Regions from separate parts of the Streptomyces sp. NPDC058284 genome, predicted to be linked through region 1. Evidence: riboswitches for the same ligand, from Rfam matches in the RefSeq annotation. Region 1 holds a riboswitch; each other region holds the start of a gene.
The links. Region 1 has a riboswitch for cobalamin ahead of ACFVYR_RS06655 (ribonucleoside-diphosphate reductase subunit alpha). Riboswitches for the same ligand answer to the same signal wherever they lie in the genome.
Positions count from the first base shown of each region.

Region 2: linked by a shared signal. The riboswitch ahead of ACFVYR_RS21980 (ABC transporter substrate-binding protein) and the one ahead of ACFVYR_RS06655 (ribonucleoside-diphosphate reductase subunit alpha) in region 1 are both predicted to bind cobalamin.
Region 3: linked by a shared signal. The riboswitch ahead of cobN (cobaltochelatase subunit CobN) and the one ahead of ACFVYR_RS06655 (ribonucleoside-diphosphate reductase subunit alpha) in region 1 are both predicted to bind cobalamin.

Region 1 covers NZ_JBHVYE010000003.1:147,070-152,743, reverse strand. The annotation lists gene mctP (monocarboxylate uptake permease MctP) at 1-615, shown strand, start outside; gene ACFVYR_RS06660 (GNAT family N-acetyltransferase) at 721-1,239, shown strand; cobalamin riboswitch at 1,294-1,424, shown strand; gene ACFVYR_RS06655 (ribonucleoside-diphosphate reductase subunit alpha) at 1,555-3,963, shown strand; gene ACFVYR_RS06650 (ribonucleotide-diphosphate reductase subunit beta) at 3,963-4,985, shown strand; gene ACFVYR_RS06645 (cytochrome P450) at 5,063-5,674, opposite strand, start outside.
Region 2 covers NZ_JBHVYE010000015.1:172,445-178,118, forward strand. The annotation lists gene ACFVYR_RS21970 (ABC transporter ATP-binding protein) at 1-686, opposite strand, end outside; gene ACFVYR_RS21975 (FecCD family ABC transporter permease) at 683-1,696, opposite strand; gene ACFVYR_RS21980 (ABC transporter substrate-binding protein) at 1,855-2,838, opposite strand; cobalamin riboswitch at 2,883-3,035, opposite strand; gene ACFVYR_RS21985 (Mov34/MPN/PAD-1 family protein) at 3,008-3,430, opposite strand; gene ACFVYR_RS21990 (amino acid permease) at 3,518-5,020, opposite strand; gene ACFVYR_RS21995 (DUF2017 domain-containing protein) at 5,393-5,674, opposite strand, start outside.
Region 3 covers NZ_JBHVYE010000051.1:2,072-7,745, reverse strand. The annotation lists gene cobN (cobaltochelatase subunit CobN) at 1-2,596, opposite strand, end outside; cobalamin riboswitch at 2,634-2,753, opposite strand; gene ACFVYR_RS36900 (cobalamin biosynthesis protein CobG) at 2,874-4,397, shown strand; gene ACFVYR_RS36895 (precorrin-8X methylmutase) at 4,394-5,035, shown strand; gene ACFVYR_RS36890 (precorrin-2 C(20)-methyltransferase) at 5,185-5,674, shown strand, end outside.

The sequences.
Region 1 (5,674 bases):
ACCGGCGTCGCCTTCGCCGCCATCGGCATCGGCGCGCTCGTGCCTGCGGCGATCATGTCGATCGCGGCCGCGAACCTCTTCACCAGGAACATCTACAAGGACTTCCTCAAGCCGGACGCGACTCCCGAGCAGGAGACCAGGGTCTCCAAGCTGGTCTCGCTGCTCGTGAAGGTGGGCGCGCTCGTCTTCGTCCTCACGATGGACAAAACGGTCGCGATCAACTTCCAGCTGCTCGGCGGCATCTGGATCCTGCAGACGATGCCCGCGCTGGTCGGCGGCCTGTTCACCCGGTGGTTCCACCGCTGGGCGCTGCTCGCCGGCTGGGCGGTCGGCATGGTGTACGGAACGCTCGCGGCGTACGGCGTCGCCTCGCCGACCCAGAAGCACTTCGGCGGCTCGTCCGACGAGATCCCCGGCATCGGCGAGATCGGCTACATCGGCCTGACCGCGTTCATCCTGAATGTGGTCGTGACCGTGGTCCTCACCTTCGTCCTGAAGGCGCTGAAGGCCCCCGACGGCATCGACGAGACCTCCCCGGAGGACTACACGGCGGACGCGGGCGACCCCGGCGTCGTCCAGGAGCTGCCGAAGGCGACCGCGGGCGCCGGGCACTGAGAGCCTGTCCTTGAACCCGACGCTCAACACCGTTCCCCGCAAGTGACGTTGGGCCGCCGGAAAACCGGCGGCCCTTTGTCGTACCCGTGTTGCACACTGCGCCCCATGGACATCACCATCAGGCGGGCACACCCCGCGGAGCACGAGGCGCTGGGCGATCTCACCGCGCGGGCCTACCTCGACGACGGACATCTGGACCACGGAGCGGAGGACCGCTATCTGGCCGTGCTGCGGGACGTGGCGGGGCGCGCGGCGCACGCCGAGATCCTGGTGGCCGTGGCGGACGACGCGGCCTCCCGCGAGCTGCTCGGCGGCGTGACCTTCGTGCCGTCCGGCGGCCCCATGGCCGACATCGCGCGGGACGGCGAGACGGAGATCCGCATGCTGGCGGTCTCGCCCGCGGCGCGCGGCCGCGGTGTCGGCGAACTCCTGGTGCGGGACTGCGTCCAGCGGTCCAGGGACGCGGGCCGCGACCGGCTCGTGCTGTCCTCCTCGCCCACCATGCGCACCGCCCACCGGCTCTATGAACGTCTCGGCTTCATACGCACCCCGGAGCGCGACTGGTACCCGATCCCGGGCCTGCCGCTGCTCACCTACGCGCTGGAACTCCCGACCGCACCTTAGACCCTGCCTATGCGAGCCGACACAAGATGTGGGCCTGCTTCAGAAGCACGGCACAAGATGTATGCTCATGCTCGCTGTCGCCGCAGGGGAATCCGGTGCAAGTCCGGAACTGTCCCGCAACGGTGTACGTGTACGCATTTGTCGTACCCGGAGTCCGAAGACCTGCCGGCAGTGCACCCGTGCCGTCCGGCCCGGGTGCCGACCGTCCGGGCCTCGTGGAATGGGCCGGTGGACGCGGTACGCCACCCTGCCCGGGTGCGCCCGTGTGTGCCGTCCTCTCCCCCAGGCCCAGAGCCGAGCGAGGGAGAGCTCCACGTGACCATCGCGCCTGCCGAACCTGCGTCAGCGCTGTCACCACAGCCCACCGACAGCACTGTGGGTACCGACGCGCCAGGGACCGCGCTGCTGCGCACCCTGACCGACCTCACCGCCGATCTCCCCGACGCCGACGCCGGCCGGGTGGCCGCCGCCGCGCTGCGCGGCCGCTCCACCCGGGCCGACGTGGCCGAGCTCAGGGAGCTCGCGACCGAGGCGGCCGCGGGGCTCATCTCCGAGGACCCGGCGTACTCCAAGCTCGCGGCCAGGCTCCTGTCGATCGGCATCCGCGAGGAAGCCGCTACCCAGGGCGTGCGCTCCTTCACCGAGTCGATCGCGGTCGGCCACCGCGAGGGCCTGATCGCCGACCGCACGGCGTCCTTCGTCACCGAACACGCGGCCCGGCTCGACGCGCTCGTGGAGAGCGCGCTCGCGGACGGCGCCGACTTCCGCTTCGGCTACTTCGGCCTGCGCACGCTGCACAGCCGCTACCTGCTGCGCCACCCGATCACCCGGCAGGTCATCGAGACGCCGCAGCACTTCATGCTGCGCGTCGCCAGCGGGCTCGCGGAGGACTCCAGCGTCCGGGCCGTGGACGAGGTCGCCGCGCTGTACGGCCTGATGAGCCGCCTGGACTACCTGCCGTCCTCCCCCACGCTCTTCAACTCCGGCACCCGCCACCCGCAGATGTCCTCCTGCTACCTCCTCGACTCGCCCCTGGACGAGCTCGACTCCATCTACGACCGCTACCACCAGGTCGCGCGGCTCTCCAAGCACGCGGGGGGCATCGGCCTCTCGTACTCCCGCATCCGCTCCCGCGGCTCGCTGATCCGCGGCACGAACGGGCACTCCAACGGCATCGTGCCGTTCCTCAAGACGCTGGACGCCTCGGTCGCCGCGGTGAACCAGGGCGGACGCCGCAAGGGCGCCGCCGCGGTCTACCTGGAGACCTGGCACTCCGACGTCGAGGAGTTCCTGGAGCTTCGCGACAACACCGGTGAGGACGCGCGCCGCACCCACAACCTCAACCTCGCGCACTGGATCCCCGACGAGTTCATGCGCCGGGTCGCCGCCGACCGGGACTGGTCGCTGTTCTCGCCCTCCGACGTGCCCGACCTCGTCGACCTGTGGGGCGAGGAGTTCGACGCCGCCTACCGCGCGGCGGAGGCCGCCGGGCTCGCGAAGAAGACCCTGCCCGCGCGGGAGCTGTACGGCCGCATGATGCGCACCCTCGCGCAGACCGGCAACGGCTGGCTGACCTTCAAGGACGCCGCCAACCGCACCGCGAACCAGACCGCCGAGCCCGGTCACACCGTGCACTCCTCCAACCTCTGCACCGAGATCCTGGAGGTGACGGACGACGGCGAGACGGCCGTCTGCAACCTCGGCTCGGTGAACCTCGGCGCGTTCGTCGACCCGGCCGCGCAGGACATCGACTGGGAGCGGCTCGACGCCACCGTCCGCACCGCCGTCACCTTCCTCGACCGCGTCGTCGACATCAACTTCTACCCGACCGAGCAGGCCGGGCGCTCCAACGCCAAGTGGCGCCCGGTGGGCCTCGGCGCGATGGGCCTCCAGGACGTCTTCTTCCAGCTGAAGCTGCCCTTCGACTCCCCCAAGGCGCGCGCCCTGTCGACCCGGATCGCCGAGCGCATCATGCTTGCCGCGTACGAGGCCTCCGCCGACCTCGCCCAGCGCAGTGGCCCGCTCCCCGCCTGGGAGAAGACCCGCACCGCGCGCGGTGTCCTGCACCCCGACCACTACGACGTGGAACTCACCTGGCCGGAGCGCTGGGCGGCGCTGCGCGAACGCATCGCCACGACCGGCATGCGCAACTCGCTCCTGCTCGCCATCGCGCCGACCGCCACCATCGCGTCCATCGCGGGCGTCTACGAGTGCATCGAGCCGCAGGTCTCCAACCTCTTCAAGCGCGAGACGCTGTCCGGCGAGTTCCTCCAGGTCAACGCCTACCTGGTGGATGAGCTGAAGCGGCTCGGTGGCTGGGACGCGCAGACCCGCGAGGCGCTGCGCGAGGCCAACGGCTCGGTGCAGGGCTTCGACTGGATCCCCGCCGAGGTGCGTGAGCTGTACCGCACCGCGTGGGAGATCCCGCAGCGCGGCCTGATCGACATGGCCGCCGCGCGCACCCCGTTCCTGGACCAGGCGCAGTCGCTGAACCTGTTCCTGGAGACGCCGACCATCGGCAAGCTCTCCTCGATGTACGCGTACGCCTGGCAGCAGGGCCTGAAGACCACGTACTACCTGCGTTCGCGCCCCGCGACGCGCATCGCCCGCGCGGCAGGCGGGCCGAACGCCGCGAGCGCCACCCCCGTCCCCCAGCAGGCGGCCGACCCCGACGCCGTCGCCTGCTCCCTGGAAAACCCCGAGTCCTGCGAGGCCTGCCAGTAATGAGCACCACGACCAACAGCGAGAAGAACCTCCTGGACCCGGGCTTCGAGCTGACCCTGCGCCCCATGCGCTACCCGGACTTCTACGAGCGGTACCGGGACGCGATCAAGAACACCTGGACCGTCGAGGAGGTCGACCTCCACTCCGACGTCGCCGACCTCGCCAAGCTCTCGCCCGGCGAGCAGCACATGATCGGCCGCCTGGTCGCGTTCTTCGCGACCGGTGACTCGATCGTCTCGAACAACCTGGTCCTCACGCTCTACAAGCACATCAACTCCCCCGAGGCCCGGCTCTACCTGAGCCGCCAGCTCTTCGAGGAGGCCGTGCACGTCCAGTTCTATCTGACGCTGCTCGACACCTATCTGCCCGATCCGGAGGACCGCGCGGCGGCCTTCGACGCGGTCGAGGAGATCCCCTCCATCCGCGAGAAGGCCCAGTTCTGCTTCAAGTGGATGGACTCGGTCGACCAGCTCGACCGCCTGGAGTCCCTGGCCGACCGGCGCCGCTTCCTGCTCAACCTGATCTGCTTCGCTGCGTGCATCGAGGGCCTGTTCTTCTACGGCGCCTTCGCCTACGTCTACTGGTTCCGCAGCCGCGGCCTGCTGCACGGCCTCGCGACCGGCACCAACTGGGTGTTCCGCGACGAGACGATGCACATGAGCTTCGCCTTCGACGTGGTCGACACGGTCCGCAAGGAGGAGCCGGAGCTCTTCGACGACGCGCTTCGGGAGCAGGTCACCGACATGCTCAAGGAGGCGGTCGAGGCCGAGCTGCAGTTCGCCCGCGACCTGTGCGGCGACGGCCTGCCGGGCATGAACACCGACTCGATGCGCGACTACCTGCAGTGCGTCGCCGACCAGCGGCTGCAGCGCCTGGGCTTCGCGCCGGTCTACGGCTCGGAGAACCCCTTCTCCTTCATGGAGTTGCAGGGCGTCCAGGAGCTGACCAACTTCTTCGAGCGGCGGCCCTCCGCCTACCAGGTCGCCGTCGAGGGTTCGGTCTCCTTCGACGACGATTTCTAGCCTGGCGCGGTAGGCCCGCGGTATGTCCGCGGTGTGCCCGCCCCGTCGCTCAGGACGGGGCGGGCACGCCCGTGTGCTCAGCGCGGCCGGGCACGCAGGACGAGCCGCCTGGGGTGCAGGGTGATGCCGATCCGCGTACCGGTGTCGGTCTCCTTGACCCGCTCCAGGCGCCACTTGGGGGCCACCGTCCCGAGGATCAGGGCGAGTTCGGCCAGGCTGAAGTGGTCTCCCGGGCACTTCCTGTTGCCGACGCCGAACGGCATCATCGCGAACTCGGGGATGTCCGCCGCGCGTTCCGGATTCCAGCGGTCCGGGTCGAACTCCAGATTCCGCTCGAAGGAACGCGGGTCGCGCTGCATCGCGTAGACGCTGTAGACGAGGTCCGCGTCCGCCGGAATCGAATAGCCTCCCAGCTCGGTTTCGGCCACGGACCTGCGCGTGAATATCCAGGCGGCCGGCCGTATGCGCATCGCCTCGGTGACGACATTGCGAGTGTGCGGCAGGTCCTTCAGATCGGCGAAAGTGATCGCCCGGTCCGGGGCCACGGCATTTACCTCTTCAACCAACCGCCTTTCCTGCTCCGGGTGTTCGGTGAGCAGATGGAACGCCCACGCCAGCGTCGACGCCACATTCTCCGCACCCGCCACGACGAGCGAAACGACGTTGTCGTGGATCTCCTGGTCGGCTAT
Region 2 (5,674 bases), on a different contig from region 1:
CCCCCGTCGAGGACGTAGAGGCGGTCGCAGTAGTACGCGGCGAGGTTCAGGTCGTGCAGGGCGAGCAGGTTGGTCGTGCCGAGGCCGCGTACGAAGGAGAGGATGCCGAGCTGGTAGCGGATGTCCAGGTGGTTCGTGGGTTCGTCGAGGACGACGAGGGTGGGCTGTTGCACCAGGGCGCGGGCGACGAGGGCGCGCTGGCGTTCGCCGCCGGAGAGGGAGGGGAAGGCGCGGTCGGCCAGTTCCCCGACGCCGACCCTGGCGAGCGCCGCCGTGACCAGCTCGTCGTCGGCCGCCGTGTCCGCCTCCCAGAACCGTTTGTGCGGGGAGCGGCCCATCGCGACGACCTGCCGGACGCTGAGCTCGAAGGCGGCCTGGCCGTCCTGCGGGACCGTGGCGAGGCGCCGGGCGCGCGCCTTCGCGGTCATGGTGTGCAGGTCGTCGCCGTCGAGGAGGGCGCGGCCCCCGGTGGGACGCAGGGTGCCGTACACGCAGCGCAGCAGTGTCGTCTTGCCGCTGCCGTTGGGGCCGACGACGCCGACGGTCTCGCCGGGGGCGGCGGTGAGGTCGACGGCGTCGACGAGGAGGCGCCCGCCGATCTCGTAGGAGAGGCCTTCCGTGCGCAGCTCGCCGGTGGGGCGGGGGCCACCCGGTTCCACGCTCGTGCCGGGGTTCCGCGCGTTCATGCCGGGACTCCTTCGGTACGTCGCCGCAGCAGCCAGAGGAAGAAGGGGCCGCCGGTCAGCGCGGTGAGCACGCCGACGGGGATGTCCTGCGGCGCGGCGACGGTGCGCGCGGCGAGGTCGGCGGCGACCAGGAAGACCGCGCCCATCAGCGCCACGACCGGCAACAGCGCGCGGTGGGCGGCGCCGACCAGCATGCGGGCGGCGTGCGGCACCATCAGGCCGACGAACCCGATGGCCCCGCTGTAGGCGACCAGGACACCGGTCAGCAGGGAGGCGAGGACGAAGACGGTGACACGGAAGCGGGTCGCGTCCAGGCCGAGGACGGTGGCGCCCTCCTCGCCCGCGAGGAGCAGATCGAGGGGGCGGGCCATGGCGACGAGGAGGGCCGTGCCGAGGATGAGGACGGAGCAGGGCAGGGCGAGCATGTCCCAGCGGGCGCTGCCGAGGCCGCCGAGCGTCCAGTAGAGGACTTCCTTGACGTGGTCCGCGCTGTCGGCGGTGACCAGGATGAGGCTGGTCAGCGCGGTCAGGATGTACGAGACGGCGACGCCCGCGAGGATCAGCCGGCCAGTGGCGAAGCCGCCGCCCCCGCTTCTGGCCAGGGCGTAGACGAGGACGAGCGAGAGCAGGGCACCCGCGAAGGCGGCGGCCGGGATGGTGACGGTGGTCGACAGGGCGGCGCCGAGGCCGAAGACGCCGCCGAGCACGATGGCGCAGACGGCGCCCACCGAGGCGCCGGAGGAGACGCCCAGCAGGAACGGGTCCGCGAGGGGGTTGCGGACGAGGGCCTGGAGGACGGCGCCGATGACTGCGAGGCCGCCTCCGACGGTGGCTCCGAGGATGACTCTCGGGAGTCTTACGTCGAGGACGATGGTTCTGAACGGGGAGGGTTCCGCTCTGCCGGTGAGGATCTCCATGACGTGGGCCGGGGGGATCCGCACGGAGCCGAGTGCGAGACCGGCGAGGGCGGTGGCCGCCAGGGTTGCGGTGAGGACGGTCAGTATCGTCAGGTGCCGCCCCCGTGAGCTCGGCCCATCGCCCTTCGGGCTCGTCCTCAAACGCCGGACGGGCTGGATGATCCGCCCCGCGGGCTGGGTGGTCCGCCCCACGCGCTGGATGATCCGCCCCACGGGCTGGGTGATCCGACCCACGCGCTGAATGGTCCGGCTCACAGCTGCGCCGCCAGCTTCCTCACCGCCTCCGGTGCTCGTACGCCCGTGACCACGTCCGACAGGCGCAGGACCGCGAAGCTCTCGTTCTTGATGGCGGGGACGTCCTGGAGGGCCGGGTCGTCGAGGAGGCGCTTCTTCTTCTGGGTGACGGTCATGGCGCCGTAGTCGAGGGTCAGGATCGTTTCGGGCTTGCGCTCGACGACCTTCTCCCAGGACGCGTCGGTGAAGGACTTGTCGACGTCGGCGAAGACGTTGTGGCCGCCCGCCCGCTCGATGATGTCGTTGCCGATGCCCCGGCCGCCCGCCGTGAACGCGGTCTTGTCGCCGCTGTCGTAGACGAAGACGGAGCGGGGCTTCTCACCCTTGGACCGGGACCGTGACTTCTCCGCGGTGGCGGCCAGTTCACGGCGGGCGGCGCTCACCCATTTCTCGGCCCGCGCCCGCACCCCGAACGTGGCGCCGACCTCGCGGACCTCGCGGTAGACGTCGTCCATGGAGACGGGGTGCCCGGCGCAGCCCTCGATGTTGAGGCGGCTGTCGATGCCGGACTTGGCGAGGGCCGAGCGGCTGCGTCCGTCACCGGCGAGGAAGGCGCTCGCGTAACCGCCGTACACGTAGTCGGGGTTGGCGGAGAGCAGCTTCTCGTAGGAGGGGTACTCCTTGGCGAGCACCGGGATCGACTCGTACGCCTTCTTGTACTTCGGCAGGACCTCGTCGTCGAGGTAGGCGGTACCGGCCAGCCGGTCCTTCAGGCCGAGTTCCAGCATCACTTCGGTGGCGTGCTGGTTCATGGTGACGGCGCGCTTCGGGGGTGCGTCGTACGTCGTCCGCACGCCGCAGTTGGTGACGGTGTACGGGAATCCGGCGGCCTTGGCGGCGGGCCCGGAGTCGTCGTCCGCCGCCGAGGTGGAGCAGGCGGCGAGCGGGGCGAGCAGGGCGGCCGTGACGAGGGCGCGCAGGGGCCGGTGGGACCGGGGCATGACGGGACTGCCTCCTCCAGGGGATTTCCGCGTCCCCTGCGTTGCGTGGGAGGAAGGCGGCAGGTCAGTTCCTGACTCCCCCGCCCCGACTATGGGGTGGGGTCACAGTGGCGGGACCGTGCCGGGTTCGCACCGGCTTCCTGGCTCCTGCCGCCCTCGTTGGTAAAGATCAGTATGCCTGTACGACCTTTACCTCTTCTTCGGTGACCTCGCCGTCCACGATGCGGTACGAGCGGAACTGGAAGGGGCCCGCGCCGTCGGTGTCCGCCGTGGAGACCAGGACGTAGTGGGCGCCGGGCTCGTTGGCGTAGGTGATGTCGGTGCGCGAGGGGTAGGCCTCGGTGGCCGTGTGCGAGTGGTAGACGATCACCGGCTCCTCGTCGCGGTCGTCCATCTCGCGGTAGAGCTTCAGCAGGTCACCCGAGTCGAACTCGTAGAACGTGGGCGAGCGCGCGGCGTTCAGCATGGGGATGAACCGCTCGGGGCGGCCGGTGCCCGCCGGGCCCGCGACGACGCCGCAGGCCTCGTCGGGGTGGTCCTGGCGCGCGTGCGCGACGATCTGGTCGTGGAGGGCCTGGGTGAGGGTCAGCATGGGAGTCAGGATAAGCAGAGGGCCCGCGCCGTACCGAAGTGTGGTACGGGCGGGCCCGAATGCTGGACAACGCTCTGGGAAGCGGTGTCAGTCCTTCCCGACCGGCGTGCTGTCGGCGGTGACCGAGCCGTCGACGGCGGTCTTGCGCTTGTTGAAGGCGGCCGCCTGCGGGTTGCGGCTCTTGAGCACCAGGTACGACACCGTCAGGATCGCGGCCCAGACCGGGGCGGCGTACAGCGAGACACGGTTGTCCTTGTCGATGCCCATCATCACGATGACCATGCCGATGAAGAGCAGCGCGAACCAGCTGGTGTACGGGGCACCGGGCGCCCGGAAGGTGGACTGCGGCAGCTCGCCGCGGTCGGCCTTGCGGCGGTAGCGGATCTGGCAGGCGAGGATCATGATCCAGGCCCACATGCCGGAGATGGTCGCGAAGGAGACGACGTAGGTGAACGCCTTGCCGGGCCACTGGTAGTTGATCCAGACGCCGACCAGCATGCACGCGGCGGAGGCCGTGGTGCCGATCAGCGGCAGGCCGTTCTTCGTGAGCTTGGTGAAGAACTTCGGGCCCTGGCCGTTGAGCGCCAGGTCGCGCAGCATGCGGCCGGTGGAGTACATGCCGGAGTTGCAGGAGGAGAGCGCGGCGGTGAGGACCACGAAGTTCACGATGGCGGCGCCGACGCCGAGGCCCATTTTCTCGAAGGCGGCGACGAACGGCGAGACATCGGGCTTGAACGTCGTCCACGGGACGACCGACAGGATCATGATGAGCGCGCCGACGTAGAAGACGGCGATGCGCCACGGCACGGTGTTGATGGCCTTGGGCAGGACGGTCTTCGGGTCCTTGGACTCGCCCGCGGTGACGCCGACGAGCTCGACGGCGAGGAAGGCGAACATCACGATCTGGAGCGTCATCAGCGTGGAGCCGATGCCGTTGGGGAAGAAGCCGCCCTCGTCCCACAGGTGGGTCACGGAGGCGGTGTCACCGGCGTCGGAGAAGCCGATGGTGAGGATGCCGACGCAGATCAGGATCATGCCGATGATGGCGGTGACCTTGACCATCGAGAACCAGAACTCCAGCTCGCCGAAGAGCTTCACGGAGATGAGGTTCGCGCCGTACAGGATGACGGTGAAGACGAGCGCGTACGCCCATTGCGGGAAGGAGTCGTGGGTCCAGTACTGCATGTACTGGGCGGCCGCGGTGACTTCCGTGATGCCGGTGACGACCCAGAAGAGCCAGTACGTCCAGCCGGTCACGAAGCCGAAGAACGGGCCCATGAACTCGCGTGCGTACTCCGAGAAGGAGCCGGACACGGGCCGGTACATGAGGAGCTCGCCGAGCGCCCGCATGATGAAGAAGATGACGAGGCCCGCGATGGCGTACGCCAGGATGAGGCTGGGCCCCGCCTTGTGAATGGCCTTGCCCGCGCCGAGGAACAGGCCGGTGCCGATGGCACCGCCGATCGCGATCATCTGGATCTGCCGGGCCCCGAGCCCGCGCTGATACCCCTCGCCCTCGCCGGACGAACCCTGCACGACCCCACTGCCGCCGTGCTCGTCGTGGTGCTCTTCGACCTGCACTGAGGTCATGGTGACGCCTTTCTCCATGCTGATCCGCGCCCGCTCATCTGCGTTGTGGCTGCGGATCAGGTCCTGATCCCCCCGGATATGGATGGAGTGCTACCGGCGGTCTGCCGGCTCGAGCGCCCTCGGCGACATGGGTGGCGTCACCGAGTGGTCGTGAAGATTTATCACGGGGGCAACAGTGAGGGAATGAGCCACCTGTGGCGTACACCACAAGAAGAAGCGGACAAACCGCCCTTGGCACCCTAAATGCGGGCACCGACTTGACGCGATCGTTATGCGGATTTGAGCGTCCGCTGAGCGAACGGTCCGTCCGGTGAACGGAACCTGTCCTCTACAACAAATTTCGCTGCCGTATGCACCGAATTCTGCCCGGAATCAGTCCAGCAACGTCCCGACCAGCGTTTCCTGCAGTCCGCCCAGCCAGAGGTAGGCCATCACCATCGGCTTGCGGGGGTCGGTGTCCGGGAGGCTGTAGAGCAGATCGGCGTCGTCCTCGTCGGTGACCTCCAGGCGGGTGCCGATCGCGAGCCGGAGGTCGTTGAGGGCGCCCAGCCACTGCCGGGACTCCTCGACCGACAGTTTCAGGACAGCTCCGCCGTCGCCGGAGGCGTTCACCGAGTCCAGCGAACGGATCACGGCCAGGGCGTCGTCGCGCTT
Region 3 (5,674 bases), on a different contig from region 1:
CGTCGCCCGCGGTGCGCATCGCGCTGGTGCCCCAGAGGGAGAGGCCGACGGAGGTGGGGTACTCGCCGTTGTCGCTGCGGTACCGCTCGATGAGGGAGTCGGCCAGCGCCTGACCCGTCTCCCACGCGAGGCGGGAGGGGACGGCCTTCGGGTCGACCGAGTAGAAGTTGCGGCCGGTCGGCAGGACGTTGACCAGGCCGCGCAGCGGGGAGCCCGAGGGGCCCGCCGGGACGAAGCCGCCGTTCAGGGCGTGCACCGAGTGGTCGAGCTCGGCGGTGGTGGCCGCGAGGCGCGGGACCACCTCGCGGGCCGCGAACTCCAGCACGGCGGCGACCTGCTCGCCCTCGTCGCGCGGGATCGCCGCGAGGTCCCAGTCGGCGTCGTCCATCGCCTGGACCAGCGCGCGGGCCCGTTCCTCGGCCGCGTCGGCGCTCACCCGCGTCGCCGCGGACTCGTCGAGACCGAGGGCCTCGCGCAGACCGGGCAGCGCGGTCGTGCCGCCCCAGATCTGGCGGGCCCGCAGGATCGCGAGGACGAGGTTGACGCGGTCGGCGCCGGCCGGGGCGCTGCCGAGCACATGCAGACCGTCGCGGATCTGCATGTCCTTGATCTCGCAGAGCCAGCCGTCGACGTGCAGCAGGAAGTCGTCGAATCCGTCGTCGTCCGGACGGTCCTCGAGGCCCAGGTCGTGGTCGAGCTTGGCGGCCTGGATGAGCGTCCAGATCTGCGCGCGGATCGCGGGCAGCTTCGCCGGGTCCATGGAGCTGATCTGGGCGTACTCGTCGAGGAGCTGCTCCAGGCGCGCGATGTCGCCGTAGGAGTCGGCGCGCGCCATCGGCGGCACCAGGTGGTCGATGAGCGTGGCGTGCACGCGGCGCTTGGCCTGGGTGCCCTCGCCCGGGTCGTTGACCAGGAAGGGGTAGATCAGGGGCAGGTCGCCGAGCGCGGCGTCGGGGCCGCAGGCCGCGGAGAGGCCCGCGTTCTTGCCCGGCAGCCACTCCAGGTTGCCGTGCTTGCCGAGGTGGATCATCGCGTCGGCGCCGAAACCGCCGTCGGCGGCGGGCGCGGCGATCCAGCGGTAGGCCGCCAGGTAGTGGTGCGAGGGCGGCAGATCGGGGTCGTGGTAGATCGCGATCGGGTTCTCGCCGAAGCCGCGCGGCGGCTGGATGAGGATGAGGAGGTTCCCGCGGCGCAGGGCGGCGAGCACGATGTCGCCCTCCGGGTCGCCGCCGTTGCCCACGCGCGAGCGGTCGAGGAACATCTCGCCGGGCGGCGGACCCCAGTGGCCCTCGACGGACTCGCGCAGCTCGGCGGGGAGCGTCGCGTACCACCGCTTGTAGTCGGCGGCGGGGATGCGGACCGGGTTGGCGGCGAGCTGCTCCTCGGTCAGCCACTCCTGGTCGTGGCCGCCCGCGTCGATGAGCGCGCGGATCAGCTCGTCGCCGTCACCGGAGACCAGGCCGGGGATGTCGGCCTCGGGGCCGAAGTCGTACCCCTCGGCGCGCAGCCGGCGCAGGAGCGCCACGGCGGACGCGGGGGTGTCGAGGCCGACCGCGTTGCCGATGCGGGAGTGCTTCGTCGGGTACGCGGAGAGCACCAGGGCCAGGCGCTTGTCGGCGGCCGGGATGTGCTTCAGACGCGCGTGCCGCACGGCGATCCCGGCGACGCGGGCCGCGCGCTCGGCGTCCGCCACGTATGCGGGGAGCCCGTCCTCGTCGATCTCCTTGAAGGAGAAGGGCACCGTGATGAGGCGGCCGTCGAACTCCGGGACGGCGATCTGGCTCGCGGCGTCCAGCGGCGACACGCCCTCGTCGTTGTCCTGCCAGGCCGAGCGCGACCCGGTCAGGCAGAGCGCCTGGAGGATCGGCACGTCGAGGCCGGTCAGCGCGCCCGCGTCCCACGACTCGTCGTCGCCGCCCGCCGACGCCTGCGCGGGCTTGGTGCCGCCCGCCGCGAGGACCGTCGTCACGATGGCGTCGGCGGCCCGCAGCTCGTCGATCAGCTCCGGCTCGGGGGCGCGCAGCGAAGCCACGTACAGCGGCATCGGGCGGGCGCCCGCGTCCTCGATGGCGCTGCACAGGTCGTCGACGAACGCGGTGTTGCCGCTCATGTGGTGGGCGCGGTAGTAGAGCACCGCCACCGTCGGCCCCTCGACGGGTCGCGCGGTGCGCTCCAGCGGGCCCCAGGACGGCGCGGGCGCGGGCGGCTCGAAACCGTGGCCGGTGAGCAGCACGGTGTCGGAGAGGAAGCGGGCCAGCTGCTCCAGGTTGGCGGGGCCGCCGTGCGCGAGGTAGGCGTGCGCCTCGGCGGCGATGCCGATCGGCACGGTGGAGGAGGCCATCAGCTGGGCGTCGGGGGCCTGTTCACCGGTGAGCACGACGACCGGGAGGCCGGTGGCGATGAGCTGGTCCAGGCCGTCCTGCCAGGCGCGTACGCCGCCGAGGAGGCGTACGACGACGAGGTCGACGCCGTCGAGCAGGCCGGGAAGAGTGTCCAGGTCCAGGCGGGAGGGGTTGGCGAACCGGTAGTCGACCGGGCCTCCCGCCGCGCGGGCGCTGAGCAGGTCGGTGTCGGAGGTCGACAACAGCAGAAGCATGCGGGCGCAGGCCTTCCTCGGGGTGTCCGCGCCCCGGGTGGTCGTATGGACGGCAGGAGTTCCTGGCTCACCCCACGCGGGTGGGGCTCACAGTGGCGGGACCGCGCCGGATTCGCACCGGGCTTCCTCCCCAGGGTCCTGGTGGACCCACGCCGTCGCTGGCGTCGACGGACTAGGTAGCCCGCCGCCTGCATAGTAAGTCCTGCCCGCCGCGAGCGGTGCGGCCACCTGCCGGGACGGCCCGTCTCGGGAGGCGACCGGCCGGAACCGCGTGGGTATGCTCGCCGCCATGCCGCCCACCCGAGCTCCCTCCCCAGACCAGGGCGAATCCCTCATACGCGACCGGGGCGACGCCTGCCCCGGTGCCCTTCGCCTGCACCTCGCCGACGACGGCAGGCTCGCCCGACTCCGCCTGCCCGGCGGCCTTTTGACGGCCCGTCAGGCGACCGCGCTCGGAGTCGCGGCGGAGCGTCTCGCGGACGGGAACCTCAGCGTCACCTCGCGCGGCAACATCGAGCTGCGCGGCCTCGGCGAGGCGTGCGGCGGCGAACTCTCCCACCTGCTCGCGGACGCGGGCCTGCTGCCTTCCGAGCGGCACGAACGCGTGCGGAACGTGGTGGCATCGCCGCTCGCGGGAACCGACGGACTCGGCCACGCCGACGTGCAGTTGTGGGCCCGCGAGCTGGACGGACTCCTCTGCGCGGAGGAGTGGACGACCGCGCTCTCCGGCCGCTTCCTGTTCGCCCTGGACGACGGGCGCGGGGACGTGGCGGGCCTCGGCGCGGATGTGACCTTGATCGCAGAATCGGACGGGGCGGTGGGGGCGGACGGGACGGCAGGTGCGGGTCGCGCGGTGCGATCCGGTGGGGCGGTGCGCTCCGGTGGAACGGCCGTCGTACGCCTCGGGAGGCACGCCTTCCGGGTCGCAGGCGCCGACGCCCCCCGCGCCGCCCTCGCGGCGGCCCGCGCCTTCCTCGACGCCGCGCGCGAGGCGGGCAACGGGGCCTGGCGGGTACGGGAGCTTCCCGACGGGCAGCGGGTGGAGGTGGCGCGGGCGCTGACGCGGGCGGGGGTCGCGGCGGATCCGGTCGCGGTTCCGGGGATGCCTGTCGGCGCCCCGGAGTCGCCGGGCGCCGCCCCGGAGATGCCGGTCACGGCCCCGGAGATGCCGGTTGGTGCCCGGGAGATGCCGGTCGCTGCCCGGGGAATGTCCGTCGCCGCCCCACCCGTCCCCGGCGTCACGGGTCACGCCGTGGTCGTCAACGCACCCCTCGGCCGTGTCACCGCGGCCCAGTGGCGGGCCCTCCTCCCGCTGCCCGCCGACGAGCTGCGCGTCACCCCGTGGCGCGGCTTCGTGCTGCCCGGCTTCGCCGACGGAGCGGCGGCCCGCGAGCGCCTCGCCGCACTGGCCGAGGCCGGTTACGTCACCGCCCCCGGCTCGCCCTGGTCCGGCGTCGGCGCCTGCACCGGCCGCCCCGGCTGCGCCAAGTCGCTCGCCGACGTCCGCGCGGACGCCGTGCCGGGCCACGGCGGACTGCCCGTCCACTGGTCCGGCTGCGAGCGGCGGTGCGGGCACCCGCACGGCGACTGGGTCGACGTCCTCGCCATCGGCGACGGCCGCTACGAGGTGACGGTGCGCACCGGCGCCTCGGCGGTGCCCGTGACGGGCGACACCCTGGCCGGGACGGTCACCGCAGCACGTACGACTTCGACAAGCACCCCTTCCGCAAACAGCCCTTCCGCAAGCACCACCCCTTCCGCAAGCACCCCTTCCGCAAGCACTCCAACGGCCACGAGATGAGCGAGAGCACAGTGTTCGACTACGAGAAGGACGGCGCGGCGATCTACCGCGAGTCCTTTGCCACCATCCGGGCGGAGGCCGACCTCCAGGGCCTGCCCGCCGACGTCAGCCAGGTCGCGGTCCGGATGATCCACGCCTGCGGGATGGTCGACCTCGTGAAGGATCTCGCCCACAGCCCGCGGGTGATCGCGGACGCGCGCAAGGCCCTGCGCGACGGCGCGCCGATCCTGTGCGACGCGAACATGGTCGCGAGCGGCGTCACGCGCAAGCGGCTGCCCGCCGACAACGACGTGATCTGCACCCTCGCCGACCCGTCCGTGCCGGACCTCGCGGCGCGGCTCGGTACCACCCGCAGCGCCGCCGCACTCGAACTGTGGCGCGACCGCCTCGAAGGCTCCGTCGTCGCCATCGGCAACGCGCCCACCGCGCTCTTCCGCCTCCTGGAGATGATCGAGGAAGGCGCGCCGCGCCCGGCCGCCGTCCTCGGCATCCCGGTCGGCTTCGTCGGCGCCGCCGAGTCCAAGGACGCGCTGGCCGCCCACCACTCCGGTCTGGAGTACCTCGTCGTACGAGGGCGTCGTGGCGGCAGCGCGATGGCCGCGGCGGCGATCAACGCGATTGCGAGCGAGGCGGAGTGAACACCGAGACCGGAACCATCGAGACCGAAACCGCCGGGACCGAAACCGCCGGGACCGAAACCGCCGGGACCGAAACCGCCGGGACCGAAACCGCCGGGACCGAAACCGCCGGGACCGAAACCGCCGGGGCCGGAGCCACCGGGGGACAGCTGTACGGGGTCGGCCTCGGCCCCGGCGATCCCTCCCTGATGACCCTGCGCGCCGTCGAGGTGATCGCGGCGGCCGACGTCGTCGCGTACCACTCGGCCCGGCACGGCCGTTCCATCGCCCGCTCGATCGCGGCGAAGCACATCCGCGCCGACCACATCGAGGAAGCGCTGGTCTACCCCGTCACCACGGAGCACACCGACCACCCCGGCGGCTACCGCGGCGCGCTCGACGCCTTCTACGAGGAGGCCGCGGCCCGCCTCGCCGTCCACCTCGACGCGGGCCGCACGGTCGCCGTCCTCGCCGAGGGCGACCCGCTCTTCTACGGCTCGTACCAGCACATGCACAAGCGCCTCGCGCACCGCTACCCGACCGAGGTGATCCCCGGCGTCACCTCGGTGAGCGCGGCGGCGGCCCGCCTCGGGGAGCCGCTTGTGGAGGCCGAGGAGGTCCTCACCGTCCTGCCCGGCACGCTCCCCGAGGAGGAGCTGG